4 regions of the Chryseobacterium culicis genome follow, and region 3 is predicted to be linked to each of the others. Evidence: riboswitches for the same ligand, from Rfam matches in the RefSeq annotation. Region 3 holds a riboswitch; each other region holds the start of a gene.
The links. A riboswitch is a leader RNA that binds a small molecule or an ion and turns the genes downstream of it on or off. The one in region 3 is predicted to bind cobalamin.

Region 1 (8,094 bases), 1.6 Mb from region 3:
CGGATATTGGAGACAACCAATCCATTGAAAACCATTTATCAACCTACTCATCAAGATTGAAGAAAATGTCCGGCATCATCCGAGAGGCTGATGCCAATACTCTTTTATTGATTGATGAATTCGGTACGGGTTCTGATCCTGAGCTTGGAGGTGCGCTGGCAGAAAGTTTCATGGAGTTTTTCTATGACAAAAAGAGTTTTGCCATCATTACTACTCACTATACCAATATTAAACTGGTAATAGAACAGCTTCCCAATGCCCAGAATGCAGCCATGCTCTTCAATGAAGAAACATTAGAACCGATGTATAAACTGGAAGTAGGACAGGCAGGAAGTTCATTTACGTTTGAAGTGGCAGAAAAGAATAAGATTCCAAGATTCATTATCCATTCTGCCAAGAAAAAGGTAGAGCATGATATTGTCAATCTTGATAAAACGATTGTAAAACTACAGCAGGAAAAGTTTGAGGTTGAAAAACTGAAATCTGATCTTGCAGAAAGAAAAGAATCTGTAGAAGATAAACGTGACAACCTTCAGAAACTGAATGATCAGCTTCAGCAAAAGCTTTTCAATTTCCAGAAGCTGTATGAAGAAGAACACCGTAAACTTCAGTTCGGGAATAAGATTGAAACATTTATTGACAGCTATACCAAGGGAAAATCCAGAAAAGATGTTGTAAAAGATTTTGTGAAGCTTCTTGAACAGGAGAAATTCAGAAAACTGGGGAATGACAAAGATGAATCAAAACGTCTGCAGGTGGTTAAGAGAAAAATTACCCAACAGCTGAAAAAAGAAGACGTTATTGAAAAAATTGCAGAAACCAATGAAAGGCTGGAGGAACAGCGTAAAACCGACCGTGCAGTATGGATGAAAATCGGGCAGCGTGTTCGTATTACGGGAAGCACCAGTGTAGGAACCATTGAAAAAATTTCACGTAATAAAGTGATTGTCAATTACGGAACTTTCAAAACAACCATTAATGCGGATGAACTTGAGAGAATTTAATTCATCTGAAATTAATGTAATGCAAATAGTAAAAGAGAGCACCAGAAGGTGCTCTCTCTTTTTGATCTTTATTTCTTAATAAATTTTAATCGGATTGTATTGTCTTTATCTTTCAGCTGGATAAAATACATTCCTTTGGACAAATTACTAAGGTTTACTTTATGGTCAGAAACTTTTCCTTCTCCTGTTTTCTGTCCCACAGCATTATAAATTTCATAATCCGTTACGTCTGAAATTCCTGAGATGTTTAAAACATCGGATGCTGGGTTAGGATAAATTTCAGGTTTTGCAGACTTCCCTGATTCTTCAACTCCAAGGGTGAGATTGAGTAAATCTACTCCATAATCTTCAACTTCTCCATAGGTAAACGTACTACAGCCATCTGCAGGCATTGTTTGGCTGGAAACAATCCTCATGGTTACGCCACACAGTGTCACTGCTGCCAAACTTGGAATTGTAAAAACAGATACTGCCGGAGCAGCCTGAGTGATATTATTCGCCACCATAACTCTTTCGGTGGATTCAAAAATTCCGTTGGCATTAAGATCAATCCATGCCGTTACAGTGGTTGTACCCGGAGTTCCCGTCCACGTATTGGTCACTGAAAGTGTATTTCCTGTACTTCCTATAAAAAACTTGACCTTTCGGCTTACATCACTTCTGTAATCTGTATAATTGGAAGGCCCGGAATTGCTGACCATTGGAGAGGTAATTCCCGCAGAATTTACGGTCACATTGGAAATATGCATCAGGCTGGTATCTGTAGATACACTTGCACAATAATTAAGTGTTGTTGTAAAAAATACAGGATTAGACCATGTTCCCTGTACAGTACACAATTTTACCACCTGCACTTCATAAGTTGTACAAGGCTGCAGATTAGTAATAGTATAAGAATTTTGCCCAGCTACAGGAGTAGCCACCATCCAGATAGTGGATCCAGGTATTCTATATCTGATAAAATTATTCGGAGTATTGGGATCAGCAGTCCAGGTAACCGTTCCTGAGGTAAGAGTTGTAGACACCTGCACGCCAGTGGGAGCATTGGTATCACAGTAAAATAAAGGTTGGGATTCTTCTTCCACTTTGTTGTTTGCCTGAAAACTGGAAACTCCCAAAATAAAAGAGAATACATACAGTAGTTTTTTTGTCATGTTTATTAGTTTTAAAATTCTCTTGAAAAATAAGAGATTTTTTGGAATATCTCTCACACCAACCCTATATTATTGTGCTTTTTTTAATACTTTTGAAATTAATCTTGTAAAAAATACACTTTCATAGATATTCCATTTTTATTTTTACCATGATCAAAAGTTTTTCTATTCTCTGGATTTTTTATAAAAAAATAATGTTTCCAACTTTGGGATTTTCTTTATTGATTTCTTTTTTATCATCATTCAGTATTAAAAATTTTGGACTGAATTTCCTTTTAATCCTTCCCGTTCTTCACTATTTCATTTATGAATTAAGGTTTAAAAACGAATATTACTTTTATGCCAATGTAGGGTTTTCAAGGATTTTTCTTTGGGCAGGAACGATATTATCAGGGATTATTGTAAAAATTATAACATTGTTTTTATGAGCAAGCTGCATGTTGATAGTGTAACAAAATCTTTTAATGAAAGGAAAATTTTGCAGGATGTTTATATAGAATGCGAAACCGGACAGATTACAGGGCTGCTGGGCAGAAATGGAAGTGGAAAATCAACTTTATTAAAAATTATTTTCGGGATTATCGGCGGTGATACCCAGTTTATAAAATGTGGCAACAAGGTTTTGAAAAGTATTTCAGACAGAAAAAACAGAATCTCATATTTACCCCAAGACCTTTTCTTACCTAAATATGAAACCGTAAAAAACCTGATTCCTTTCTTTTGTAATAAAGAAAACACCAATTTGCTGTCTGCCCTGGAATTCATACAGCCCTTTCTTCATGAAAAAATTAAAAATCTTTCTAAAGGCGAACAGAGAATTATTGAAACCCTGATGATCACTTACTCTGAAACAGATTTTGTTTTACTGGACGAACCATTCCATAACCTTTCTCCAAAAGTTTGTGAAGAATTAAAGAAAATTATTCGTCAGCAGTCACAGTACAAAGGTTTTATTATTTCTGATCACAATTACCAGGATATTCTGGATATTTCAGACTACCTATATCTGCTTTCTGACGGCCATCTGAAACAAATACAAGATTTTAAAGAACTGCAGCGGTATAATTATCTCCCGAAAAGTATTTAATTTATATATTTGGGGATCAAAAAAAATTTCATGATGACTTTTATAAATAAAGCATTCTATTTATCCGCATTCAGTATTTTATCTATAGCTTTTGTAAAAGGGCAGACAAAAGTTCCTTTTGGAGTTGTAAAAGCTGAAGAAGGATATGCCAACGTACGTGTACATAAAGACGACTACCGAAAAATTGTAGACAAGATCCGTATGCGTAAAGGAGATGTTTTTGTTTATGTAAAACCGGCTCCGGGAGAAACAGAGTGGATCTGGATCAAATATCCGGAGAAACAGGATGATGACAAGCCTTTTGTACGTTATGAAACTCTTGATAAAGAAGGAATGGTGAATAAAGGGCGTATTGCCTATGTAGATCAGCTTCCCGCTTATACTCCTTCTAAATCTAAAAACGGAAGATCAATTATTTTCACAGACAATTCCGATCCTAAAATCCCTACCGCCCAAAGAAGCAAAGTAGTGATTGATGTCTATCCTTCCAATGCAGGATACCGTAAAAAGGAAAAAGATGCTGAAGGAAAAATTCTTACCATTGATAAAGTAAAACCATGGGGAATAGGAAATGATCTTCCTGAAGGAATGACTGAAATCAAATCCATCAGAGTACAACAGCCCGGAAGAGGTTCTGTTTTTGTAAGAGAAGCCATCAAAAATATGTTCCAGCCTACCATGGATTTTGAGAATATTGGAGTAACTTCCCTTGACAACGATAATATTTTCCTTTATATGATCAATGGTTCAGGAGAAAACAGATACACAACTCTTTGGACAATCAAAAAGGGAAGAGTAATCAGCCAGATTATTTATCATAATCCGGAATAAATTCATTATTTTTGCACCCGAAAAAGTTTTACGCTTATTCATCATAGAAATTGGTTCTGCATCACTGCAGATTAAAAGGGAACCGTGTGAAAATCACGGACTGTCGCGCAACTGTAAGTAACTGAAATCTTTATCAAAGATCCACTGTGCGAGGCATGGGAAGGAGATAAAAGATGTTACAAGTCAGGAGACCTGCCTTTTTCTTAAACAAGTAACTTTCGCGATTTGAAGTTGTATTGATCTGATGAATTGTTTCAGGAATTTCCGAATTTCCTGTTATTATTCTGTTGTTTGATATTATTTCATTTCGCTTTAATTAATAATGAAATATGACTACAGAAGAAAGAATTGAAGCCTCCGAAACCAGAATCTTTAAAGCGGTTTTCCCAAACACAACCAATCATTATGATACCCTTTTTGGTGGTACGGCTATGCAGCTGATGGACGAAGTAGCTTTTATTACCGCTACCCGTTTTGCCAGAAAAAGAGTGGTAACGGTAAGCAGCGACAAAATAGATTTCAAAAAACCTATTCCTGCCGGAACTATTGTTGAACTGATCGGAAAAGTTTCATACGTGGGAAAAACCAGTATGAAAGTGAACGTTGAAATTTACACAGAGCAGATGTATTCGTATGAAAGAGAGAAAGCCATCGTAGGTGATTTTACTTTTGTAGCGATTGACGAATTCAAGAAACCAATCCAGATACTATAAATAAAAAATCGGGCGGCCTCTGGCCGCCCGAATTTTTATTTTCATTAAAGTTATTTCAGCACTTTTTCTGTTTCCAGACTTCTGTTCAGTAAAAGTTCAAAAGCCTCTCCCATTTCATCCGATGCTCTGCTGATGGCATTTTCAAGCATATTTCGGATTTGTTTTTCGGTAACTCCGGCTTCCGTCCAGCTTTTTCCTGTGGTATGGGAATTTAAAATAAACGGCATGATTCTGTCGATTCCACAGGCAAAAATAGCATCCGGTGTTTTCTCATCTTCAAATTCCAGCCATAGGTTAAAGAATTCTGAACGCAGAGGTTCATCCAGAATTCCAAAGATTTTCTGAGCAGAAGCTTTCTCTCTTTCAAATTTCCCAACCATTGCTTTTTCATCAAAAATAAAAGTATCTCCAGCTTCAATCTCCACAAGATCATGAATAGAAAGCATCCTTATCACTCTCAATAAATCAATATCTGTACGGTTTTTAGCATACGGATAAAGGATCTGAGCCAGAATAATAATCTGCCAGGAATGTTCTGCGGTATTCTCTCTTCGGGAATCATCAGCATTATAATTTCTTCGCTGTACATTTTTAAGTGCATCTACAGCCAGGATAAAATCTATCTCTTTCTGAATTTTCATCTTACTTTTTATTTCTGTTATATTGATCTGCCGGATATACTTTTGTTTTGGTAATCCATTTATTATTGATCTTTTCTTTGGTTATTACTTTCACCTGATCTTCATTGGTCATATCCTCTTCCTTTTCAAAGACTTTCTCCAGTCCCTTATTCGGAATAACAGCATATTCTATCGTAAAAATATCGCAGCAGCCAGACTTTCCATAGGAGATCAGACGTTTACGTTTGGCATCAACATCAAAAATATCAAGGCCGTTCGAGCCCAATTCCGTAAGCTCCTCACTTTTTACAAACCCCATTCTTGTTTTGTTGAATACATACACGTCATATGATGCTCCACTATAATTTCCCATATTTCCATTCCTTATCGCTATATCTTCCGTTCCGTCAAAATTAAAGTCATCGATAATCACAGCACGTTGATCACCAGAAAGCGGAATCAATTTTCCCTGAAGCAGTTTTTGGCCTTGCCCTGCATATAAAACCAGATCATCAGAAACAAAAGTCTGTACTTTGCTGTTTTTATGATCAAATAACTCTACCGTTCCCTTTCCTCCGCATCTGTCATCATAGCAATTTTCTATTTGGATGACGGCATCATAACTCTTCGATACATTTTTAACTTCAAACCGATATTGCCCGAAACATAAAGGTCCTAATAAAAGAAATACAGAGAAATCCTTATACTTATTCAAAATATTCATGGTAATAAGAAATGATTTAGGTGTTTTTTATTGCTAACAAAAATACGAATCCTAATACCCATCTCAAAATCTCATTCTCTTTATCTGTTTCTCTACTCAAAGAGTATTTATTCATAAGAAGCTGTTTCCCGCTATCCACTCATACTCCTCGCTTCTCTACGATGCCCTTGCTGCTGCGGGGTAACCGCTACTATCGGGGCTAGAGCATGGGTGATAAGTAATAAGCGATAAAAGATCATTTTTTCTCTCCAATTTTCAAAATTCTATTTAAAAATTTAAAAATTTTCAGACATTTTCTTCTAAAATCCGTTTTACTAAAAATTGACAATGAAAATTATTATATTGATTTACAGTATTTTAAATAATTTATTTTAAAAATTTCACTACTTTGTATTGCATAATACCATTTTATTTACATATCTTTGTAATGTAAAATCGAAATAGGTACAACTAGCTAGGTTCCGAACTTCGAAAATTATATAACTAATTAACAAAACTTATCAAAGATGAATACCGAAAATACCAAAGCGCAAATGCGAAAAGGAATTCTGGAATTCTGTATTCTAAGTCTCATCAATAACCGCGAAATGTATGTTTCCGATCTTATTGACGAACTGAAAAAAGGAAAACTGGATGTAGTAGAAGGAACCCTCTACCCTCTTCTTACAAGACTTAAAAACGGAGAGTTTCTCTCTTACAGATGGGAAGAATCTACAGGAGGACCACCCAGAAAATATTATCAGATCACAGAAAAAGGAAAACTTTTCCTGGATGAACTTCAAAATACATGGAATGAGCTGACAGCCTCAGTAAACCAAATCACCCAACAAAATTAAAAAACAAAGCTATGAACAAGACACTCTCAATAGGACTCGCAGGTTTTTCTTTTACCATAGAAGAACACGCATATATAAAGCTCAGCGATTACCTGAATGCACTGAGAAGCTCACTTGAAGCTTCAGAAGCAGATGAGGTAATGCATGACATAGAAATAAGAATGGTGGAGATCTTCAAAGATTCTTTAGGAAAACGTGAAGTGATCAACGATACCGATGTAGAAAAGGTAATCGCACAGATCGGAAGCCCTGAAAAAATCGAAGAACAGGAAGAGGCTTATTTTTCTGAAAAAACATCTACCAGAAAAAATAATTCAGGAACCGGTTATACCGATAAAAAACAACTGTTCCGTGATCCGGAAAAACAAAAAGTAGCAGGGGTTTGTGCAGGTTTAGCTCAATATGTAGGAATGGATATTACTACCATGAGAGCCATCTGGCTGGGAATCTTCGTATTAGGAATTTTCACCGCAGCAATTTCCTCTTCATTAATAGGTCTTTTATATGTAATCCTTTGGATCGTACTTCCAAAAGCTGAAACCGCAGCAGATTTCCTGAAAATGCAGGGAAAGCCTATGAACTTCGACAATCTTAAGAATGAGTCTAATAAATTGGTACAATTTGCCAATGAATCTACTCAGAGGGTCGGAGAAATCTATACAGAAAACAAACCTTATATCAACAATGCAAGCAGCGGAATCTGGAATGTATTCAAGTATATCGTAGGAGGATTCTTTGTATTAATGGCTGTAGGAAGCATTATTGGAGTATTTGTATTATTCGGTCTTTTCGGAATGGATACAGATTTCCCTGGAGCTAATGAAATCAGATTCTACATGGACGATCAGGGACTTGATAAAGTACTGGCTGCGATGATGGTGATCGGAAGCTTAATTCCGGCAATCCTTTTCAGCTTATTAAGCATCAAGATCTTCTCTCCGAAAACAAAACTGAGAAATATCGGATGGGTTGTAGGTGGTTTATTCCTTCTTTTGATCGGACTTGGAACTTACTTCGGAATCAGCATGGCTAAAAAAGACATGATTTACAGAGGAAGCAAGGAAGATGTAGAAAACGTAGCCATCAACACTACTTCAGATACAGTATATGTGGATATAAAACAAA
Region 2 (8,094 bases), 1.8 Mb from region 3:
CAGTTAAAAGTTTAGTTATTTTCATAATTTATTCAATTTTATTTGTTAAAAATTTATTGCTGCATACACACTATAGTTTCTTTTCGGTAAAGGATAGAAAGCAACTGTTTTATAATATGTATTGGTTAGATTATTCACTTTAAACCCTAAAGTATATTTTTTGGCTAAGGTTGCAGAAACACCCATATTTAAAAGAAAATAAGGATCTATGGCATCTGATCTTTTTTCATCACTTGTCGTGTAGGTAATACCATTCAGCAGTCCCTGTGCGAAAAATTTAAAGAAACCATATTCATAATCTATATTCGCTGTCCCTCTGTGCATGGGAACATAAGGTCTCTGCATCTTCGTTTCTTTATCAATAGATTTTGCATAATAATATCCTGCATTCGCTCTGAATTTATGATTCCCAAACTGTTTACTGAAAGACAACTGGGATTCCAGTCCATAAGATTCAAATTTATTGATATTGGATGCCTGCCAGTAGCCCAGAGCAGTCGGAAGCCATACAATAAGATCCGTCACATTCATATAATAAGGAGACAAAGTAAGTTTGAAATCTCCCATTTTGAACTCATTTGTCATATCAAACTGAGTAGAAGTTTCGGGTCTCAAATCTTTATTTCCTCCCGGTTCATAATAAATATCATTAAATGACGGATATCTGAAATTCTTTGATACGTTAAGACTCACATCATACCATTGTAAGGCACTCCATTTTCCGGAGAATGAATACATAAATGGAGACTTCACATCTTCCACAAAATCTTTCTTAAATCCACCTTCAAAACGCAGGTCTTTCGTGGCAAAATACCTCAACAATCCTGAAATTGATCCGATATTTCTGCTTACATCAGATATTCCACTCGCGTACCCTTCTCCTTTATTGATCTGAAATTCTCCGATAAGATTAAAATTCCATTTTGAATTCAGGAAATAATTGAAATCATTTTTGAAGATATAGTTTTTCCCGGTTCCACCACTGGATTTAGGCTGATTTAGCGAACCGAAATACTGAAAGTTTTCTTCCGTATAGGCCGCTTTAAAGGAGTTGCTGAACTTTGTTTTGTTCCAGTCCCACGAAAGAAGACTTCTTACACTTTGAGTCTTATATTTTGTCTTTGTTCCTGTTTCTTCATACACAGGATAATGCTGTGAAGAATCAAAAAACTGGCTCTGCCATGAAATTTTATGATCGTTCGTTATCTTGTAGGAAGCACCTGCATTGAACGTAGTATTGTAATAATTTCCGTTTCGGTTAATATAGTTCAGATCGTTTACCTTATAATCATTTTCACTTACAGAATAATTTCCGGAAGCTTTAAAACTGAACCTATCATTACTGTAAGAACCTTTTACAAAATTGTTATAGGTATTAAAAGAAGCAACTTCTGAAAATAAAGAACCATGGAAACCTTTATTAAAATCAAGGGTATTATTCAGGTGAATACTTCCTCCGATAGCACCACTTCCATACACCACACTTCCACCACCTGCTTTTATACCGATCTGATCATAGCCGAACAAAGCAATATTATTGATATCTCCCTGTCCCAGAAAACTGGAGTTGATATTAATCCCATTCCAGACAAACGCTGTCTGCTGAGCGGTAGTTCCTCTGAATGAAGGCGAAGAAACAGCACCACGACCATTTTCTTTAATAAAAACCTGTGACTGAAATCTCAGAAGCTCCGAAAGATTACTCGAATTTTTCTCGGCATCTTCCTCCGAAATTATTTTTACAGGATGAAAAAGTTTAACCCTGTTCATCTGGTTGTCGAAAACATAAATAGTATCGATGGTTTTCTCTTGTCCAAAAAGAAAACAACCATACGATGAAAAAAGCAGTACTAAAGATCTTTTTATATCCATACTTTTTTACTTTTCCTCCGAAAGCAATATGTTTTTTTAATTATAATTCCGGCAGGTCTCCTGACTTTCGCATTCTGCTCCTTCCCGTTTTTATACAGTGGTTTTTTGCAGAAACTTGTGTTGCGATTTACAGTTGCGGGGACAGTCCGGGAGTTACACCCGATTCCCTTTTCATTCCAAAATACTGGAAACCAAAATTTTTGCAAAGATAGTTTTTTTATATGTATTCGCCTAAAACCATACGTATGCTTAAAAAGCCTGTCTTCCTATGAGCTGAAACAAAAAAAGAACAGCTGCTTTCAATATTGAAAACAGCCATTCATCCCACTACTTTACTATTTATATATGTTATTTTTTAATCAGTTTATAAGTCTCTTTTTTACCGCCTTTCACAGAGTATTGTAAAATATAATCTCCTTTTGACAAGGATGAAACATCAATCTGTCCTTCTACAGCATTGAATGATTTCACCCTTTGTCCAACCATATTATAAATTTCTGCGTTCTCTATTTTTCCTGTTCCTTTAAAATATAGAATATCAGCAACAGGATTAGGATAAATACCTATACTGTTTTTTTCTTTTACAGCATCATTGACGGATAAAAATTCAGAAGTATCCAGATAAAAAGCGATCATCTGACCTGAAGCGTTCGTTCCTGAACCTGCAATTTTCTTTCCATCCTGTGAAATAGCCAGAGGAAGTCCCATTGTTACTCCATTCGTTGCAATTCCTAAGGATGCTGCATAATCATTCAGATTAATCCTTCCGGTAGCAGAGGTCCAGATAAAGCCTTCTCCCGACATTGGAGGGGCACCAAATGCTCTGTAATATCCGATAACTTTCTTCCCATCAGCAGAAATTCCTGTTGCACCTCCTTTGAAACTGAAAGAAGCATTAGGATGGGTAATATACGTTAATCCGCTTACAACATTCCAGACATAGGGATTAGGATTTGCCGATCCTATGATGGTATTTCCGTCTGCAGAAATCCCTCCTGCTTCCCCTACATTATTCCCGTTATTATCAGTAATAAAACTTTCTACTCCATCCTGCCATTTTGCACCGCTTCTCGTACCGTTTGATTCGTCCTGCCATCCTACAATTACTGTTCCTGCTGCATTAACTGCATTTGCTCTTGAACTGCGTCCGGAAACAATACTTCCCAGATCTACCATTCCGTTCACTTCATCCCATTTCACAGCGTGGGCATTCGCGGCAGTAAGAAACCCCAGCCCTACGATTGTATTTCCGTTGGTAGTCATTCCCCAGGTAGAGCTTACACTTCCGTCCCATCCGGTAGGAACAAGTCCGCCCCGGTTTACCCATGTGGCGGCAGCAACATCATACGTTGATATTTCATTAAATCCTGTTGCGGTATTGGTAATGGAAGATGATATTTTAGTTCCGTCATTCGAAACAATAGTTCTTCCTGCAGCCGGATATCCGTTTGAAATAGAACCTATCTGTACAAGTCCTCCTGCTGCATTCCATTTATAAATTCCTCCTGCGCTGGTATGCATACTTACCATTCCATTATCAGAAACTGCACCTACATTATAATTTCCTAAACCTATTACAGTAAGCTGCGCCTCTGCAAAACCAAATTTCAGGAAAAGACAAGCCGTCAATATTTTCATTGACATTCTGTAAAAATTTTTCATATTTTATTATATTTAGCGTTTCGAATTGGTGGAAACAATATTAATATAATATTTAGCCTATCCCAAGAAATAGGCTTTCATAATTCGTGAATTTCAAAAGAATTTAATTTTTAAAACACTCATAAACAAACAGATACAAAACAACATTTTGAATATGGATTTTACCAGAATTATTCAAAAAAACACAAAAAACAAATTATCAGAACAAAAATTATTTCAAAACAGCAGAAAAATATTCCTGTTTATTTTTATTTACAGCTCTTATTGTATCAATGGACAGTCCGGACCGGACTTTACTATTTTAGCCGATAAGGCATTTCTCAAGCTCTATCAGAATTCTGACGAATGCATCAGTTATACCCAGGGAATTCCGGTCAGTGATCAGAATACGGAACACAAAATTGTGCTGCAAAATATTATTTCACAAGCTTTTGCTATGAAGGGCGATTATGTACAGTCTGTGAATATTTTTGCTCAAAAAGAGGATAATAATCAGGCAAATGATCTTTCTTATAATATGCAGATCTTCAGTGATTATAATCTTGCGGATCAATATCAGAATCTGGGGTTGTACAACCAGTCGAAAAGAATTATTTCTCATCTTTTATCTGATCAGAAGCTCCTTAAAAGTAATGATCCGACTTTAAAAATCACTACCGCAAAACTGTATCAGCTTCAGGCTTTGAACTCTGGAATCAACAGGGATTATCCAACAGCATTGAAAAACCTTGATAAAAGCAATCAATATCTCAGTGGTCATAATGAAGAGAAGAGAATTTTAAAAATCGAAAACAGGATTTTCCGGTCTTCATATCTACTGAAGCAAAATAAACTCTCTGAATATAAACCCCTTATAGAAAGTATCATTTCAGATCTTGAACATCAGAAAAACAAACCTTTTCTGCTAGGGCTGGCTTATGAGAACCTATCCCAGTATTATTTCCTGAAACAGGATTATACAACAGCTATTGAAAAGCTGGAAACCGGGCTTGCATTGATTGAAAACCTTCCTTTCAACAATTTAAAAATTAAAATTTACGAATCACTGTCCCGTAATTACTACGCCATTCATAATGATGCAAAATACCATCAATACAATAAACTTTATACTGACTTAAAAACAAAAACAGATGTAAGTTCGAAAGAAGGAATACGGTATCTTGTGAAACTCGTTGAGACCAACCAGAATAAAAACATTGAATTTCAAAAACAGATATCACTCAGATCTTCCCTGTTTTTGATTATTGTTTTATCTTTAATTGTTATAGCCCTGCTTACCTATTTTTTACTCATTACAAGCAAAAATAAAGATTTAAAAAAGCAATTTGATTTCTTTGAAAAACAGATCAGCCAGAAACCTCAACCTACTTTATTAAGCAAAGCTCCTGCAGCAGCAAAAGATTCCGGATCTACCAAAATCTCCAGGGAAAAAGAAGATGAAATCCTCCAAAAGCTTGAAGAATTTGAAAAATCTGACCGCTATCTGAATAAAAATATGTCACTGTCTATGCTTTCTTCACAAATGGAAATCAATACAAAGTACTTATCCGAAGTCATCAATAATAAAGAAAAAAACTTCAACGGATATATTAACAAACTAAGGATCAATCACATTGTACAGTTATTAAGAAGTGATACTGCTTTTCTTAATTATAAAGTGAGTTACCTTGCAGAGTATTCAGGGTTTTCATCCCACAGTGCCTTCACAACCGTTTTCAAATCCGTCACCGGAATGTCTCCCAATGCCTATATTCAGGAAATCAGTAAAACTAAAGCCGTATGAAACTATTTTTAAAAATACTATCCCTGCTGCTGATCGCTTTTTATACTTTTACAAAAGCACAAAAGACACCAGACAGCGTCTTAATAAAAAAGGCTAAACTTGAAATTTATGACAACCCTGATAACACCATTAAAATTGGAGAACAATTATTAAAGAAATCTCATGATGTAAAGGCCTCCATTAATCTTTATATGCTTCTTTCCACAGCCAATATTGCTAAAAGGAACTTTGAAGAATCATTAAAATATATTTTAAAAGCAAAGGAACTTTCCCAGAAAACCAATGATCCCAAAAGCCAGTCAGGAGTACTGATCTCAGTGGCTATACAGTATCAGCAAATGGAGCTTTTCAGTAAAAGTCTTGAAACATTGAATGAAGCCGATCAGTATATTTCAAAAATCCCAGCCAAAAATCCTGAAAGATATATCGAGACGGCTGCAAGCTACGCCATTAGAGGAATGATTTATAAAAGCCAGTCCAATTCAGAAATTGCATTGGAAAAATTTCTGATTTCTATACAAAATTATGAAAAGGTTCCCTTGAAGAAAACAACTTATTCCAATATGAGTGTGGTGTATTACAATATTGGGTATTGCTATCTTAATCTCAATCAAATTGACAAAGCACAGGAAGCTTTTTTACAATCTATCGCCTTCGCCCGAAAGAATTATGCTAAAAGTCTGGAAGCCTTTGCCCTGAAAGGAATTGCTGAAATCCATAAACAAAAACATGAAAATCAATCTGCCATAAGCCTTTTACTAAAAGCTGAAAACCTTTGTAAAAATACCGGAGATATTATTCTGAATGAAGGACTTTACAAAGAATTGGCTGATAATTATCTTGCTATGGGACAGCAAAACCTCTATCAGCAGTATAATAAAAAATACCTGGAAATGCGTTTTAAAAGAAAGCAGAATGAACTGAAGTCCATTAATCAGGTGATTAACAATCACAATAAGGAAACCGCTTTGAAAAGTAAAAATCTGAAATCTTATTATCGCTATATTAAAATTGGATCTGTTCTGCTGGGATGTATTTTTATCGTTATCCTTTTATACTTTATTATAAAAATCAGAAAACAGAATAAAAAGTTTCAGAAAGAGATACAGCAGATGATAAGAACATCATAAACCATGAAAATAAAAAAACATCCCAAATTAGGATGTTTTTTATATTGTAACTGTTTAAACTTATCAAAAAAATTCGATGAACCATTAAGGATCATTTAAGGAATAAAGTATAGTTAAGATAAATCATTCTGATTTTTTAGGCTTAAAGCGAAGCTCATCTTAATACTCTCAACATCTTAATACCATCTTAATGTTTCAAAAAATAAACGTTTAAACAGATTTGCTTTATAATTAATTTATCTACCAATAACCTCAGTGATCGGGTTTCCTACATTTCCACTTGGGAACTGAATTTTCAATAGAGAAGATACAGTAGGAGCAATATCTGTCATGTGATATTCTTTATTGCTTTCTCCCTGTTTCACTCCCCATCCCATAAAGATTAATGGAATATGTGAGTCGTAAGAATTCCATACACTGTGTGTAGTTCCTGTTTTAGAATATGGAGGAAGCATAGAATCGTGAGAAATTAACTGGATATCTCCACTTCTCTGTCTGTTGATCCCATTGATAATTCTCTGTTTGATTGGTTCCGGAATACTCGCTTCCTGAACTTTATCTACAGAAACAGCATATAAAACAGTGGGATCTTTTTCAATTTCTTTTACTGTGAAATTTCTTACATCATCCAGTTCAAGCTTGCTATCTGCCAATACCTTTCTGTCAAAATAAATCTGATAGTTATCAATGGCATTAATCAATTTATCTGCTCCGAATTTATCTTTAAGTTTTTGGTTCAGATTCTTTTCAGCATCTTCCCCGAAGAAACCTGTCGTGATTTTATGTTCTTTAAGAAATCCTACAGAATGTGCTCCACCGTGGTCAGCAGATAGGAAAACTGTATATTCTCCTTTTCCTACTTTTGAATCCAAGTATTTGAAGAATTCTGCTAAATCCTGATCTAATCTGATATAAACATCTTCTACCTCAATAGAATTAGGTCCGAATTTATGTCCTGCATAATCTGTAGAGGCAAGGTTGATCGCTAAAAAGTCTGTAACAGCATCTCCACCTAGTTTTTCACCTTCAACAGAAGCTTCGGCTAACTTTAACGTCAACGTATTTCCGAAAGGTGTATAGCGGATATTATCTTTTTTAGTTTGGTAGTCTTTTGCTAAATTACTGTAAGGGAAAGTAGGTGTTTTTGCACTTCCCAACAGGCCTTCCCAAGGCGAATTGTCCGGTGCACTTTCCGTATATTCATTGATTGGAAGTAAAGTATTCCAACCGTTGGCTACTAATTTTTCAGGAAGATTCTGAGAGTTGAATGACTTCACCCATTGAGGAAGGTCATTCATATACCAGGTACTGGTAATAAAGTTTCCTGTACTGTCATCAAACCAGAAAGCTCCGTTTGGCGTGTGTCCTGCAGGAAGAATAGAAGCACGGTCTTTTAAAGAAACTCCTACTACTTTTCCCTGGAAGTTGGTAGCCAGCCTCAATTCGTCAGTCACCGTAGTAGACCAAAGGTTTTTGGGAGAATGGCTTCCTATTTTTACATTGGTGGTTCCCACAGGCTGAACGCTTTCATCCGCAGTACAGTACACGCCTTTTCCTGTTTCCTTATCTGTCCAGTCGTTTCCTGCAATTCCGTGGATAGCCGGTACAGATCCTGTATAGATACATGTATGTCCCAAAGCCGTAATG
Region 3 (8,094 bases):
AAATGCTATGGGATAAAGCCTTGATTGAAAAGGGCAATTATTATCTGGTAGAAGCCTGCCAGAACAATGACATTTCTATTTCAAAATATCATCTGGAAGCCGGAATTGCTTATTGGCATACTTCAGGCAGCAAAGAAAAATGGCAACCTATTTTAACCCTGTACAACCAGCTTGTTATTATTGAATATTCTCCTGTTACAGGGCTAAACAGAGCTTTTGCTTTTTCCAAAGTGTATGGAAATAAGAAGGCAATTAGGGAAGCAGAAAAACTTAACCTTATCACCAACGAATACTATCATGGATTGCTGGGACATTTATATTCCAAAATTAATACGGACAAAGCCATTCATCATTTTGGAGAAGCGATCCGACTGACGAAATCAAGATCAGAAAAACAAACTTTGCAGAAACAACTTAATCTTTTAATACCATAAAATTTCAATATAAAAGCGTCCCGATCAATGACCGGGACGCTTTTCTTTTTATTATTTATCTTCTACAGCATTGAGAAATAATTCCTCCTTTCCGATAAGATAAATGTTGATTAATTCTTGCCTATTGATCTTAATAGTATCCCCGTTTTTACATTTATATTTCTTTTGCAGAGGCTTTCCATTAAAATAAACCTTATCAGAATCAAGTAATAGGTTAAGTTTAGAAGATGAAATGCCTAAACACGTCCGGATCACCGTTGAGATTCTCAGATTAAAATCAAAAGGATACTGCATTTGAAACGAAATCATCTCATCGTCCATACTCATCAGGTTCTCTACCAAAAGCTTATCGTAAACCATTTCATATTCTACACTTTCCCAGTCGGCTTCCACACTATTTTTTCGCTTGAGTTCCTGTGAAAAAGCATATTCCCAGGCAATTTCTGTATTATTTTCTGAAAATTTATTGAATATTTCTTTACTGATCGATTCTGTTCTGATTCTTGAAAACACAGTCATGTTATAGGTGTTGTTGCATTTTACACATCGGTAAATTAACCATATATCAATATTCTTTTTCTGAGCATTCAGCCTGAATTTATCACTGCAATGAAATCTCTCGCTGTTACAATGGTTGCATTTCTTTTTTAGTAAGGGAGTATTTTTCGCTTTTACCTCCCATATATATTGTGTACTCATTACTTATAATTGCGCTTATTATTCTTTGTTGGATTTTTTCCTATTATTCACGCATTACAAGGATGTTACATGCATCGGCTTTTAACTTAAAGATTATTTCTCAAGGTATAGTTTGCCATATATTTTGGTTCCTGATCAATAGTAATTGTCAAAACCAAAATAGCAGATACAGCTACCCGTTGCGGGCAATGCAGTGAATAATATGATGAAATGAAAACCAGTTCGGATAGAGAATTACCCAAACGAAAGAACGATCAGCCTGTGGTTACGAAGACTGATACTAAGCGATAATAAGTTTAAGAGTTGTTCTCAAAACGAGTTATTTACTTGGTTATGATAAAAGTAGTCAATTTTATCGAAGAACAGGGCATTTTGACATTTAAATTCAAAAAAATAAAAATCCACAGGTTATAAAGTGAACCATACAACAAACAAAATTTGAACTATACAACAAACTCATCCTTTTCATTTCTGCCGAACTTTGTGGTATTAAAATCATCAAAATGGTACAGATAAATAAAATTTACATCAACGGCGAATTTGTTACGCCAAAAGGAACAGAAACTTTTGATCTTATAAATCCTTCTACCAATCAAAAAACCGGAGAGGTAGTTTTGGGAAATGAAGAAGACACCAGAATGGCCATCGCAGCAGCAAAAAAAGCCTTTGCTACATTTTCAAAAACAACGAAAGAAGAACGTATCCGTTTTCTTAAAAAGCTGCATGAAGCAGTAAGCAAACGTGAAGATGAACTTGTATCCGTCATGGTGAATGAATACGGAGGAACATTACAATTCTGCAGAATGAGTGTTCAGAATGCCATATCAGCTTTTACCAGCACGATTACCACTCTGGAATCTTATGACTTTGAAAAAACAGTCGGAAATTCTAAAGTACGTTTTGAATCTTTGGGCGTTGTAGGAATCATTACTCCATGGAATGCCAGCAACAGTTTCATCTGTAATAAACTGGCTACCGCCATTGCTGCAGGATGTACAGCCGTTATCAAACCTAGTGAAATGAGTGCTATGCAAACCCAGATTCTTACTGAATGTTTTCATGAAGCAGGGCTACCAGAGGGCGTATTCAATATTGTAAACGGATTAGGAAATGTAGTGGGCAATGAAATCACCCAACATCCGGATATTGCTAAAATATCTTTCACCGGATCCACCCTTACAGGAAAAGCAATTGCCAAAGGAGCGGTTGATACCATGAAAAGAGTCACCTTAGAACTCGGTGGAAAATCTCCTAATATTATCCTTGAAGATGCTGATCTTGATAAAGCAATTCCTATGGCAGTTTTCGGGGCGTATATGAACAATGGGCAGGCATGTATTGCTCCTACCCGATTGCTTGTTCCAAAAAATAAGCTGAATGAAGTGAATGAACTTGCTAAAAAAGCTGTAAAACAGGTAAAAGTAGGAAACCCAAATGATGAAGATACTCTTGTAGGGCCAATGGTAAGCGCTAAACAATTTGACAGAGTACAAAGTTATATCCGCCTTGGACAGGAAGAAGGTGCTACTCTTCTCGCTGGTGGTGAAGGGAAACCGGAAGGTCTTGAAAAAGGTAATTTTGTAAAGGCAACCATCTTTACCAATGTTCGCAATGATATGCGTATTGCACAGGAGGAAATTTTCGGACCTGTCCTGTCTATTATTCCTTACACTAATGAAGAAGAAGCCATTGCCATTGCCAATGATACCACTTATGGCCTGGCAGCTTACATCAGTTCTGCCGATAAAGAACATGCAGAGCGTGTGGCAACACAGATTGATGCCGGAAGAATCTGTATTAACGGGTTTGCCCATGATCCTTATGCCCCTTTCGGAGGCTTTAAACAGAGCGGTATCGGACGTGAGTATGGTGTATTTGGGCTGGAAGCCTATTTAGAACCTAAAGCAATCCTTTCCTAATAGTATTTTCTTCACAGCAGAATGTTCTCAGGATCGTTTTGCTGTGAAGATTCTATGATCCTAAAAAAGTTTTGTAAGTTTGAAGAAGAATCCACCCAGAAATATCCGCCTGAACTATGAGCGAAAATAATATTCCTTTACCCATCAATTATTCCTGTCATTTTTCAGAATTCAGGGAAGGTGAACAGTTTGCACGGATTCACAGTCTGGGGCTTGTTCTTTCCGGGGAAATGGAACTGAATGACGGGATTACAAAGACGATATTTAAAGAAGGAGAACTCTACTCTGCAAGGAAAAACCGTTTATTAAAATTTGCAAAATATCCACCTAAAGACGGTGAAATAAGAACCGTAACCATTTATTTTGACGAAGCCATCTTACGTGATTTCAGCCGTGAATACGGATATCAGGCAGAGAAAAAAGATAATATCCCGGCCTTTATAAAACCGGATCAAAAGGCATTAACAGCTTTTATGTATTCACTCCTCGCTTATGAGAATCTTCCTTCTTCCACAGAGCTTCTGCGCCTCAAACAAAAGGAAGCCTTACTTCTCATGCTCAATCATAATCCCGGCCTTAAGAATATTTTATTCGATTTTTCTGAACCTTATAAAATAGATATTGAAGCTTTTATGAATAAGAATTTCCATTTCAATGTCAATGTAGAGCGTTTTGCTTATTTAACGGGAAGAAGCCTGTCTGCATTTAAAAGAGATTTTCAAAAGATTTTTGGAATTCCTCCAAGACAATGGCTGCAGCTTCGAAGACTGAAGGAAGCTCATTTTTTACTTACCCAAAAAGGCAGATCAGTTTCTGATATTTATCTGGATCTGGGATTTGAAAATCTGTCCCATTTCTCTTTTGCATTTAAAAAACAGTTTGGCTATCCACCCAGTGCATTACAGGCCAAATAACTTAGATCTCTTTTAAAACATAACCGGATGCAAAAATAGAATATAAAAATGAATGGACTCGTATCTCTCACCTCTATTTTAACTCTTTAAAAAGAAACAGATCGTGCCATAAAATCATGACACGATCTGAATTATTGAATCTAATTATTTTAAAGTTTTTTAAAGTGCGTATTCTACTGAGGCTTCTTTAGCAGCAGCTACCATTGCTATTAAAGCTTTTTCTGTTTCTTCCCAGTGTCTTGTTTTCAGTCCGCAGTCCGGGTTTACCCAAAGCTGGTTGGCAGGAATTACGTTCTGTGCTTTTCTCAACAGTTCAATCATTTCTTCTTTTGACGGAACCCTTGGTGAGTGGATATCATATACTCCGGGACCAATTTCATTCGGATATTTAAAATCTGCAAAGGCATTCAGCAGTTCCATCTGAGAACGGGAGCATTCTATGGTAATCACGTCTGCATCCATATCCGCAATATTTTCAATAATATCATTGAATTCTGAATAACACATATGGGTATGAATTTGCGTAGCATCTCCCACTCCACTTGCTGAAATTCTGAAAGCTTCCACAGCCCATTTCAGGTAGTTTTGCCAGTCTGCTTTTCTTAGAGGAAGCCCTTCTCTTATAGCAGGTTCATCAATCTGAATAATTCTGATTCCTGCTTTTTCCAGATCCACTACTTCATCACGGATTGCCAGTGCAATCTGCTTACATGTTTCTGAACGAGGCTGATCATCACGTACAAAAGACCACTGTAAAATCGTCACAGGACCAGTCAACATTCCTTTTACCCATTTTTCCGTTTGAGATTGGGCATACTGAGACCAATACACCGTCATAGGAGTCGGGCGGGAAACATCACCAAAGATCACAGGAGGTTTTACACAACGGCTTCCGTAGCTCTGTACCCATCCGTTTTTGGTAAACACAAATCCTTCCAGCTGTTCTCCAAAATATTCCACCATATCATTACGCTCAAATTCTCCGTGCACCAATACATCAATTCCGATGTCTTCCTGCCAGCGAATGGTTCTCTGAGTTTCTTCTTTTAATAAAATATCGTATTGCTCCGCAGTAAGTTCTCCCTTTTTGAATTTAGCTCTCCAGCTTCTTACCTCTGTTGTCTGCGGGAATGACCCGATTGTTGTAGTGGGAAACAAAGGAAGCTGCAGGACTTGCTGCTGTTCTTCTTTACGGGTTTTGAAGGTATTTATTCTTTGTGCATCCTTTTCAGTGACCGCATTTGATCTTTGTTTTACCTGATCATTGTGGATAAGGGAAGAGGTTCTTCTGCTTTCAATGGCTTTTTTATTTTCTTCAAATACTTCAAGAATATGTTCTTTTTCTGTTCCTGATACCAGCTCTTTAAGCGTTACCACTTCTTCTACTTTCTGTTTAGCAAAAGCAAGCCAGTTTTTAATCTCAGGATTAAGGTTCGTTTCAAAATCAAGATCGCAAGGAGAATGAATCAATGAACATGACGGTGCAATCAAAATCCTTTCAGAGCCTAATTTGTCAACAGCTTTTCTGATGAAAGACAATGACTTTTCAAAATCGTTTTTCCAGATATTTCTGCCATCAATTACTCCTAACGAAAGGCTTAGGTTTTCCGGAATACTATTCAAAATACCATCCAACTGTTCCGGATTTCTAACCAAATCGATATGCAAAGTGTTCACCGGAAGTGAAACAGCAAGCGATGCATTATCTTTTAATCCGTCAAAATAAGTGGCAACAATGAATTTCAGTTTCGGGAAACGTTTTCTTATTTCTGAATACACAGAAAGATAGGTTTCTTTTGCTTTCTCAGTTAAATCCAGTGCCAGAAAAGGTTCATCAAACTGAATCCATTCAGCACCCTGCTCCTGAAGTTTGGTTAAAATTTCCGTATATACAGAAAGAAGATTTCCAGCCAGATCCAGTTTATCAAATCCTTCTTCTTTTTCTTTTCCTAATAACAGATAAGTAACAAGTCCGATAATTACAGGTTTTGCATTGATACCCGCCTGTTTTGCTCCGGCAAATTCATTGAAAATTTTATCTGAGCTTAATTTAAATTGCTGGTTTTTATAAAATTCCGGGACAATGTAGTGATAGTTGGTATCGAACCACTTGGTCATTTCCATTGCTGTAATATCCAGCCCTTCTTTCTGATATCCTCTTGCCATCGCGAAATAAAGATCCAGCTCAGAATTGTTCTTTTTAAGCACCACCTCATGGTAACGCGAAGGAATTGCTCCTACTACAAGGCTCATATCCAATACCTGATCATAATAGGAAAAATCGTTGCACGGGATAAGATCTATACCGGCTTCTTTCTGAATATTCCAGTTTTGATTACAGAGAGTTCTCCCTGTATTCAGAAGTTCTTCCAAAAGAATTTTACCTGACCAATATTGTTCGCAGGCTTTTTTGAGTTCTCTTTTGCTACCAATACGCGGATAGCCCAGAATGTGAGTTTGCATTTTTTTAAACTTTTTAATTAAACTTAATAGGAAAGTGCTTTAAAATGCTTCGTTATGTTTTAGCGGAAGAAGTTTCAGGAAAGTAATGACATAGCAGACTGTGCATTTCCTTCATAAAGAAAAATACATGAATCTGATCTATCATCTGTATGACCCAAAAGCTTCAGCCCGCGAAAGCATTGTCAATTCAGTAAAGGCAGGTCTCCTGACTTGTAACAGTTTCCGTCATCCTTCCCGCTTTTGGCAGTGGATATACAAAGACAAAAACTTTTGGTGTGTTACTTACAGTTGCGCGACAGCTCGTGATTTGCACACGATTCCCTATTAATCTACCTTAAGTAAAACCTTTCCTGTTTGATGAAGTATCTATAAAGAACTGTACTTTTACCTTTAACAATTGTCATCAGTAAAAGTTTTTAATTTTGTGTAAAATTAGCAATACAGAATAAAAGCACAATAAATAAGGAAAAATTAAGCAAAATAAACTTTTAAAAATAAAAATAAAAGCATATAATTCTATATATTTGATTGTTTTAATCATTTAAAAGAATAATATTCTGTGGAACAACTCGATGATAAGGATGTACAGCTGCTCAGGCTGCTCCAGAAGAATGCCAAACTAACCGTTAAAGAACTTGCTAAAGAAGTGAACCTCTCTACTTCACCGGTTTTTGAAAGAGTAAAAAGGCTGGAACAGGAAGGGTTTGTTAAAAGATATGCAGCCGTTCTGGATGCTGAAAAACTCAACCGTGGATTTACCGTTTTCTGCCAAATCAAGCTGAAAATTCACGACAGATCTGTAGGCTATGACTTTGTAAAAGAAATTCTGGAGATTGAAGAAGTTGCCGAATGCTACAATATTTCCGGAGATTTTGATTTCCTTCTGAAAGTTCAGGTAAGAGATATGAAACATTACCAGGATTTCGTATTTAATAAACTGGGATCTGTAGATTCCATCGGGAGTACCCACAGTACATTTGTCATGGCTGAAGTGAAAAACAACCACGGACTCACCATTTAATTGAACAGGAAATCGGTTTTATTCTTCAATCCATTTTCTGAAAGCAGATGTATTGCTCTGGCTTGTAATAAGATGATCTTTCTGACCTTTTATCTGGGCGGAAAGTGTATTCTTATTGTAACGTTCTATTCTTTCAATATACTTTTTCTGAACGAGTGCACTCCGGTTGATCCTGAAAAAATCTGAAGCATTGAGCTGGGTTTCAATTTCTTTCAAAGTAGATTCATTCAACACGTGTTTTTTTCCTGCTGTGTCAAAAGCAAAGACAATCCCTTCTTCCGCTTCAAAGAACGTAATGTCTTCCGTATTGATAAAATAGATTCCCTGATGTGAGCTGACCGAAAATCGTTTCTTATAGTTTTTCTCCACAGGGCTGTTATTCAGCATTTGCTGAAGTTTTACCAAAACATCCTCCGGTTCTGATGCTGTATTTCCCAATAGAATAAATTTATCCCAAGCCTTTTGAAAACGGCTCTGCGAAAACGGTTTTAAAAGATATTCAATCCCGTTGCTTTCAAAGGCATTCATCCAGAAACTGTCATACGCGGTAGTGAAGATAACCGGACATGAAATATTCACCTGGTCATAGATTTCAAAGGCGTTTCCATCTAATAATTCAATATCAGAAAAAATCAGGTCAACCG
Region 4 (8,094 bases), on a different contig from region 3:
AATTTGAAAACGGATTTAATAATGTAGGAGATATTGTCCTGAATCAAACGGTTCAGACTTCTTCTAATGGACAGAAACATAATTTTTCTGCTTTAAAATATGTAATCAGTAACATTTCCCTGATAGACGAGAACGGGAATGAGTTTAAATACAATGAAAACAATCCTGATAAAGGTGCTTTCATAGTAGATCAGGCTGATGCGGTAGCCGGAATTATATACCTCAACCTGGAAGGTATTCCGAAAAATAATTATAAAAAAATAAAATTCGGATTAGGAATCAGCCAGAAAGCTTACTTATTGGGACAAGACGGTCAAGCTGAATTCTGGACAAAAGCCAAGCAGAAAGGGATGTCATGGTCATGGGCAGCCGGATATGTTTTTGTAAAACTGGAAGGAAAATATGGAGCAGATTCTCCATCAAAGGAATTTATGAATCATACAGGAAATATGGGAAATACTACAGAAAATAATACCCCTGATCTTTATCGTGAAATTACGTTGAATCTTCCAACAACAGCCAGAGTAACAGGACAAATCCGCCCTTCTGTTCATATTCTGGCAGATCTTAATCAGTTTTTGAGTGGAGATAAAGCGCTTACGCTTACCACAACTAATGATATGCTGATGGGTTCAAATCAACATCTGGTAGACGTTACCAATAACCTTACAAAAATGTTTAAAGTAGATCACGTTCATAATGATTAATTTTTTTGTAAAAACAATACTGGTTCTGTGTGTATTTCTGCTGAGTTGTATTTCCTGTTCAGATGAGGTGATACAGCCGCTGGAAAAAGATGAAGCATATAATCTGCAGTTTCCTTCTTATTTTCCTGAAATGACTTTTGATACATCAACGAATCCGGTGACAAAAAACGGAGTAGAATTGGGAAGAAAATTATTCTACGAAGGAAGACTTTCCCGGAATAATACCATTTCATGCGGTTTCTGCCATATTCAGGAAAACGCTTTTACCCATCATGGGCATACAGTAAGCCATGGGGTAGATGACAGAATTGGAATCAGAAATGCTCCACCCATTCAGAATATGGCTTTTTTGAAAAGATATATGTGGGACGGGGTCATTCATAATCTTAATGAACAACCCATCAGCCCCATTACAGACATCAATGAAATGGACAGCTCCATACCGGAAGCTATTTCAAAAATAAAAGATGACCAGAAGTATAAAAAACTTTTCAGGGAAGCTTATGGAGATGAAACGATTACCGGAGAAAGAATTCTAAAAGCGCTGTCACAGTTTATGGCTTCTTTAATTTCTGCAGATTCAAAATATGACAGATTCAGACAGGGAAAAGAGCAGCTAACTTCAGCAGAATCCCAGGGAATGGCTTTATTCGGTCAGAAATGTGCCTCTTGTCATAGTGGAGAATTATTTACCGATGAAAGCTTCCGCAATACAGGAATGTATTATAACACCGAGTTCAAAGATGCGGGACGCTACAGAGTTACTCTTAATCAGGTAGACTGGATGAAATTCCGTGTTCCGAGTCTGAGAAATGTAGAATATACAGCACCTTATATGCATGACGGAAGATTTTACACCTTAGAGGCGGTACTTAACTTCTATTCAGGTCAGGTAGAAGATAATCCCAATCTGGATTCGCAGCTGAAACAGAATGGGCATATTGGTATTGCTATGAACAGTCAGGAAAAACAGTCGATTATTGCATTCCTGAAAACATTATCAGATAAAAGTTTTATATCCAATCCAAAATTTGCAGAATAATTTATAGAAAACATGAAGAAGATTATAGTAATAATAAGTTTAATCCTGTTTGGGCAATATCAGGCAAAAACTATCAGAGATAGTGCATATATAGCTCCGGACAGCTTTAGCAGATTTGATTTTGATGATGATTGTGATGCCTGTGGCTGTGCTGCAGGAAACGGTTCTTCCGGCTTTGAGTCTTTATTGAATCCACAGTTTATCGGAATCAAATATTTTGCCCAGCATTACAAAGCAAAAGAAAACCTATTTGTGAAAGATCTTACACAAGATCAGTATTTTAATACCTTACAGCTTTGGGGAAAGATTCCTTTAACTAAAAAACTGAGTGTATATGCAAGTCTGCCCTTCCATTTCCATGAAAAAAAAACCCAACAGGGAGATATCAAAATCAATGGAATCGGGGATCTTAATCTGATGGGAATTTATCAGCTGATGAGTTCTAAAGATAATTTTCACCACTTAAGCGGAGGGTTGGGTGTGAAAATTCCTTTAGGGAAATTCGATGAAAAAGGAGCTTCCGGCGTTAATCCGAGTTTTCAGCTGGGAACCGGCAGCTGGGATTATCAGGCCGCTTTGAATTATAAGTTTCAGAAAAATAAAGTAGCTGTGTTGGTGAATACAGATTATACCATCAAAATGGAGAATAAGAAAAATTACCGATTTGGAAACCAATGGAACTATGCCGCGACGGGGTTTTATCAGATTGCAGGAAATGAAAAATCCATTTTTTCAGTAAAAACCGGAGTTCAGGGAGAAGTGTATGCCCAGAATAAACAGTTTGACGAAGCGCTACCCAATACTGCAGGAAGCGCATTGTATGGAAAGTTAGGATTTGAAGCTTCCTATAAAAGGCTGAGTTTGGGAAGTGAGCTCATGCTTCCTATGTATACCCATCTGGCAGGAGGTGACATCGAAGCAAAATCAAGATTCAGTATTTTCCTGAATATCGGGATTTAAATAAAACCCCTTTTAAAAATCATATTAAAGCTCCTTCGGGAGCTTTAATTGTTTATGAATCATTATTTTAATTGGGGGTTAGGAATAATTTTTTATCTTTGCCGAAATTTGGTGAGCCATAAAAAGCTCTTAAAAGGGAATCCGGTGAAAATCCGGAACAGACCCGCTGCTGTAAGCTCCGCACCAAGGTTTTTGAAGAATATATCCACTGTTTTTTAATGGGAAGGATTTCAAAAATGGAGTAAGTCAGAAGACCTGCCAGAAAATAATCGTTTGACGCTTTCGTGGAATAAAGCTTAGGACATCAATGATTCTGTGCAGTAACAGCTGTGCTTTGTCGTTGTATTCTTATATCCATTAGCGTCTTCATTATCCTAAATGAGCTAATGGCGGCAAAACAAACTACTTCTGCAATTCATAAAGCTGTTTTCACAATACTGGTGATCACATCTCAACTTTTATATTCTCAAAAAAAGAAAAATGACACTCTGAAGGAAGAATCCATCAAAGCGATTAGTCTTTATAAAAAGAATTTTAAAGAAATTATTCCGGCGCAAACCCTGCAAGGTGAGCAGCTGGAAAGACTGAACAGTCATTCTGTTGCAGATGCGTTGCGGTATTTTTCCGGAGTTCAGATCAAAGATTATGGAGGGTTAGGGGGTTTGAAAACGATCAATATCCGTAGTATGGGAAGCCAGCATGTTGGTGTTTTCTATGATGGAATTCAATTGGGAAATGCCCAAAACGGACTGGTAGATCTGGGGAGATATTCTTTAGACGATCTGGAAGAAATATCATTGTATAACGGACAGAAAAGTGAAATTTTCCAACCTGCAAAAGATTTTGGCTCTTCGGGATCGATCTATCTGCAACCCAAAACACCTGTATTTAAAGGAACAAGAAAAACCAATCTCGTTATAAGAGCAAAAAGTGCGTCCATTGATCTTTTCAATCCGTCATTCCGTTTGGAACAAAAAATATCAGACAGAGTTTCTGCCAGTTTCAGTGGAGAATTTATGCAGAGTGACGGAATTTATAGATTTCGTTATGCTAAAAAATATCCAGATGGTCAGCAGGCTTATGATACCATCGCAAAGAGACAGGATTCAGATATCAGGGCAAAACGTTTTGAAACGTCTATCAACGGTACTTTAAATAACGGAAGCTGGAATATCCGTGGCTACGGTTATATTTCAAACCGTGGGATGCCGGCACCTATCGTCAACGGCCGTTTTGGCGGAAGAGGAGCGAGACTTTCTGACGAAAATTATTTTGTACAGGCCAATCTGAGAAAGAAACTGTTCCCAAAACTTGAAACACAGCTGAAAGCAAAATTCGCCTACGATTATACTCATTTCATGGATACGGTTCGTTCACAGTCTATTATTCATACCGATAATACCTATATCCAAAGAGAACTCTATCTTTCCTCATCCAATATCTATTCTATCACCCCCAATTGGGATGTGAGTCTGAGTGGAGATTTTCAATACAATAATCTTGATGCTAATCTTGATAACTTTTCTTATCCTACGCGATACACAACATTGGTGGCATTGGCAACAACCTATCAGTGGAACAGGTTCAAAATTCTGGGAAGCCTTTTAGGAACTTTTACGTTTGAAGAAGTAAGAAAAAACAAAAGACCAGGAGACAGCAGAGAATGGACACCTGCTGTATTTATGAGTTACCAGCCTGAGATCATTCCTGAGCTTACGCTTAGAGCTTTCTATAAACGAATTTTCAGACTTCCGACTTTCAATGATTTATATTATACCAATATCGGAAATACCTATCTGAAACCGGAATTTACCAATCAGTATGACGTAGGATTTACTTATCAGAAGAATTATACCAACCATTTCTTTAAAACCTTTTATGCTAAAGTAGATGGTTACTACAACAAAGTACAGGATAAAATTGTAGCGGCCCCTAACGGAAGTATGTTCCGCTGGCTGATGATGAATCTTGGAATGGTTGAAATTATTGGAGCGGATGTAAATATTCAGGCCGAAATGCAATTAGGAAAGGTAAAGTTAAGACCATTGCTTTCTTACACATATCAAAGTGCAAGAGATATAAGTGATCCGGAAGATACCTTTTATCGTAATCAGATTCCTTATACCCCATGGCATAGCGGATCATTCAGTTTGATGGCAGATTATAAAGACTGGAGTTTCAATTACAGTGCGATGTATGTAGGAGAAAGATATGATGTGAATCAGGACAATATTCAATACAATTATGTACAGCCCTGGTACACTCACGATCTGTCTGTTCAGAAAAAATTCAATTGGGCGAATCACCAATTTAAAGTGAGCTTTGAAATGAATAATATTTTCAATCAATATTATGATGTTGTCATCAATTATCCGATGCCTGGAAGAAATTTTAAACTTATTCTAAACTTCACCTTATGAGAAAACTAAACTTTTATTTTTTATTTCTGGTATTAGCTTTTCTTACTTCATGCCGTACAGATGATATTATTGTTCGTCAGGAAGTGGTAGAAGGACTTCCTTCAGAAAATACAGCAATAAAAGGTTTTTACATGCTGAATGAAGGGAATATGGGAAGCAATAAATGTACGCTGGATTTTTTTGATTATACCAAAGGAACCTATTACCGGAATATTTATGCTGAAATCAATCCGAATGTGGTAAAAGAGCTGGGAGATGTAGGAAATGATATCAAAGTCTATGGAAGCAAACTCTATATCATTGTGAATGTTTCCAATAAAATTGAAGTGCTGGATGCTAAAACAGCTAAACGTATTACTTCCATTCCCCTGCAAAACTGCAGATATCTGGCCTTCAAAGACGGGAAAGCTTATGCGAGCAGCTATGCAGGACCTGTAGCCATTAACCCCAAAGCACCAAAAGGAAAAGTAGTGGAAATTGATACCACTTCTCTTTCTATTCAACGTGAGGTGGTGGTGGGATATCAGCCGGAAGAAATGGAAATTGTAGGCAATAAGTTATTTGTTGCCAATTCCGGAGGATACAAAGCTCCCGATTATGACAATACGGTTTCTGTAATTGACCTGAATACTTTTACGGAAATCCAAAAACTAAATGTTGCCATCAATCTTCACCACATTAAAAAGGACAATTATGGTGATCTGTATGTAAGCTCAAGAGGAGATTATTATAATGTTCCTTCAAGCCTTTATTTAATTGATGCGGCCACAGGAACTGTTAAAAAAGATTTTCACCTCTCAGTCAGTGAGATGACAATCGTTAATGATAAACTCTATTTCTACGGAAATGAATTCAACTACAATACCCACAGTTATAAAAAAACATTTGGAATCATTGATGTGAAAACAGAAGAGATTATTGCCAACAAAATCTTTGACAAAGAATACGAAACCGCTATTAAAACACCTTACGGCATAGCAGTAAACCCCATTACAGAAGATATCTACATTACAGATGCCAGAAATTATGTATCCATGGGATTTGTGTATTGCTTTGATAAAAACGGACACTTCAAGTGGAAAACGGAGGGAGGAAATATTCCTGCCCACTTTGCTTTTTTATACAAATAATCAAACTTTAAAAAATGAACAGAAATACCTTTACCTATTTAAAAATCGGATTTTTATCAGTTTTCCTCGTAGGAGTGATAGCCTGTAAACATGATGATGAAGATGAATTTACATTTAATGGTCTTGATGATTCCTATTCCATTGACCGTTTTAAAGTTTTGAGTATTCCTACCCATGCATCAGGATCGGTTACATGGAGCATTAATGATTCTATCATTTCTCAAAATTCAGAACTTGAATTTATCAGTCCGAACGCAGATGCCTATCCTCTGACTTTGAAGATCAACAATAAAGGGAAGGAGCAGATTTATCATTCTAAAATAATCGTTACCAAAGAAAAAACACCTTATAGTAAATATATTTCCAAAGTATTAGAGTTCCGCCCTGCTGTAGGACAGTTCATGAATGAAATTCCGGAATATATACCTGGAAATACTGCTGCAAATATGCTTCAGAAAGCAAATGAATCATTGGTGGGAGGGAATTCTACGATGATCAGCCTTGGAGGATATGGCGGTTATGTCGTTTTCGGTTTTGATCATACAATTCCCAATCTGAATGGTCGAGATTTTAAAGTGCTTGGAAATGCATTCTTTGGAAATGATGCTAATGATCAGCGTTCAGGATCTTGTGAGCCGGGAATTATTATGGTGGCCTACGACAAAAATAAAAATGGGAAACCCGATAATGATGAGTGGTACGAAATTGCAGGCAGCGAATATTTCAAAAATACAACGGTAAAAGATTATAGCATAACGTACCATAAGCCTAATGAAAATAAGGTTCCTGTACCCGGCACCGAATTCTGGCAGACTGATGTAGAATATATCAAGTGGAATGATAATCTGGGAAATCAGGGATTTAAAACAAAAAATACATTTCATGCACAAAGCTATTATCCTTTGTGGTTTACAGATCCTTCTTACAGTTTTTCGGGAACCAGACTGGCGAATAACTTCTTCGATCAGAGCGGTGATGGATCCTATTGGGTAGGAAAATCATATGAATTCGGATATGCAGATAATGCTCCGAATACTGATGATGCCTCCAATATTGATATTTCCTGGGCGGTAGACAGAAGCGGAAAATATGTGAAACTTCCGGGAGTCGATTTTATGAAAATATACACAGGAGTTAATCAGGAAGCTGGCTGGCTGGGAGAAGTTTCCACAGAAGTGGCAGGAGCCTACGATTTACACTTCAAATAATAAGTCAATAATACAATCTATTTAAATTAATAAAAAATGAAAAAGTTTTATCTTTTTATGATGCTTTTTCTGTTTGCATGCTTATCAAATGCACAGATAAAAGTTCAGGGTGTACCCAGAAATGATATTTCAGGGATCAGCAAGCTTAATACCACTACAATCAGTTTTTCTGATATTCAGTATTGGGTAGGATCAGGCACCAACCAGGCTGCTTTTGTAGTACAATGGAACGATGGCAAAAACCCTGATGCTATGGTTTGGGGATTCAAATGGAACGGAAATGCTACAGGTGAAGATATGCTGAAAGCTATTGCTAAAGCAGACCACAGATTATATACACTGCTTTATCAGGGAACGCAGTTTGGATCCGCTGTTGGAGGAATAGGGTTTGACCTGAATGGGCAGAATACCAATGCACTGATCAAAAGCGGAAATGCCACTTATCCACTATATCCTGTGAATGGCTTTGTGAATACTACAGCTTATGATTTTGACAGCTATACGATTGTAGATGCTGCTAATGATCACTGGCAGTCAGGCTGGACCGTGAACGGATACTGGGCATATTGGGTAAAGAACCCTGCGGATGCTGATTTTGGATATTCTAGTGTGGGAGCTTCTTCACGT

Region 1: it holds a riboswitch for cobalamin, as region 3 does, so the genes downstream of both, CQ022_RS08640 (acyl-CoA thioesterase) here and metE (5-methyltetrahydropteroyltriglutamate--homocysteine S-methyltransferase) in region 3, are expected to answer to the same signal.
Region 2: it holds a riboswitch for cobalamin, as region 3 does, so the genes downstream of both, CQ022_RS09315 (TonB-dependent receptor plug domain-containing protein) here and metE (5-methyltetrahydropteroyltriglutamate--homocysteine S-methyltransferase) in region 3, are expected to answer to the same signal.
Region 4: it holds a riboswitch for cobalamin, as region 3 does, so the genes downstream of both, CQ022_RS15845 (TonB-dependent receptor plug domain-containing protein) here and metE (5-methyltetrahydropteroyltriglutamate--homocysteine S-methyltransferase) in region 3, are expected to answer to the same signal.

What each region holds. Positions count from the first base shown of each region.
Region 1 covers NZ_PCPP01000001.1:1,894,062-1,902,155, forward strand. The annotation lists gene CQ022_RS08615 (endonuclease MutS2) at 1-1,004, shown strand, start outside; gene CQ022_RS08620 (GEVED domain-containing protein) at 1,073-2,158, opposite strand; gene CQ022_RS08630 (ATP-binding cassette domain-containing protein) at 2,583-3,245, shown strand; gene CQ022_RS08635 (hypothetical protein) at 3,276-4,076, shown strand; cobalamin riboswitch at 4,111-4,291, shown strand; gene CQ022_RS08640 (acyl-CoA thioesterase) at 4,406-4,789, shown strand; gene CQ022_RS08645 (HD domain-containing protein) at 4,840-5,430, opposite strand; gene CQ022_RS08650 (XAC2610-related protein) at 5,432-6,133, opposite strand; gene CQ022_RS08655 (PadR family transcriptional regulator) at 6,640-6,969, shown strand; gene CQ022_RS08660 (PspC domain-containing protein) at 6,981-8,094, shown strand, end outside.
Region 2 covers NZ_PCPP01000001.1:2,054,955-2,063,048, forward strand. The annotation lists gene CQ022_RS09310 (DUF5074 domain-containing protein) at 1-25, opposite strand, end outside; gene CQ022_RS09315 (TonB-dependent receptor plug domain-containing protein) at 46-1,872, opposite strand; cobalamin riboswitch at 1,905-2,083, opposite strand; gene CQ022_RS09320 (T9SS type A sorting domain-containing protein) at 2,221-3,534, opposite strand; gene CQ022_RS09325 (helix-turn-helix domain-containing protein) at 3,689-5,317, shown strand; gene CQ022_RS09330 (hypothetical protein) at 5,314-6,447, shown strand; gene pafA (alkaline phosphatase PafA) at 6,684-8,094, opposite strand, start outside.
Region 3 covers NZ_PCPP01000001.1:291,616-299,709, reverse strand. The annotation lists gene CQ022_RS01455 (RNA polymerase sigma factor) at 1-434, shown strand, start outside; gene CQ022_RS01450 (DUF1062 domain-containing protein) at 486-1,133, opposite strand; gene CQ022_RS01445 (aldehyde dehydrogenase family protein) at 1,637-3,052, shown strand; gene CQ022_RS01440 (helix-turn-helix domain-containing protein) at 3,169-3,966, shown strand; gene metE (5-methyltetrahydropteroyltriglutamate--homocysteine S-methyltransferase) at 4,126-6,429, opposite strand; cobalamin riboswitch at 6,607-6,793, opposite strand; gene CQ022_RS01430 (Lrp/AsnC family transcriptional regulator) at 6,989-7,450, shown strand; gene CQ022_RS01425 (LytR/AlgR family response regulator transcription factor) at 7,469-8,094, opposite strand, start outside.
Region 4 covers NZ_PCPP01000002.1:617,086-625,179, forward strand. The annotation lists gene CQ022_RS15830 (MbnP family protein) at 1-707, shown strand, start outside; gene CQ022_RS15835 (cytochrome-c peroxidase) at 700-1,749, shown strand; gene CQ022_RS15840 (transporter) at 1,762-2,709, shown strand; cobalamin riboswitch at 2,802-2,987, shown strand; gene CQ022_RS15845 (TonB-dependent receptor plug domain-containing protein) at 3,096-5,129, shown strand; gene CQ022_RS15850 (YncE family protein) at 5,126-6,259, shown strand; gene CQ022_RS15855 (cell surface protein) at 6,274-7,467, shown strand; gene CQ022_RS15860 (DUF5074 domain-containing protein) at 7,504-8,094, shown strand, end outside.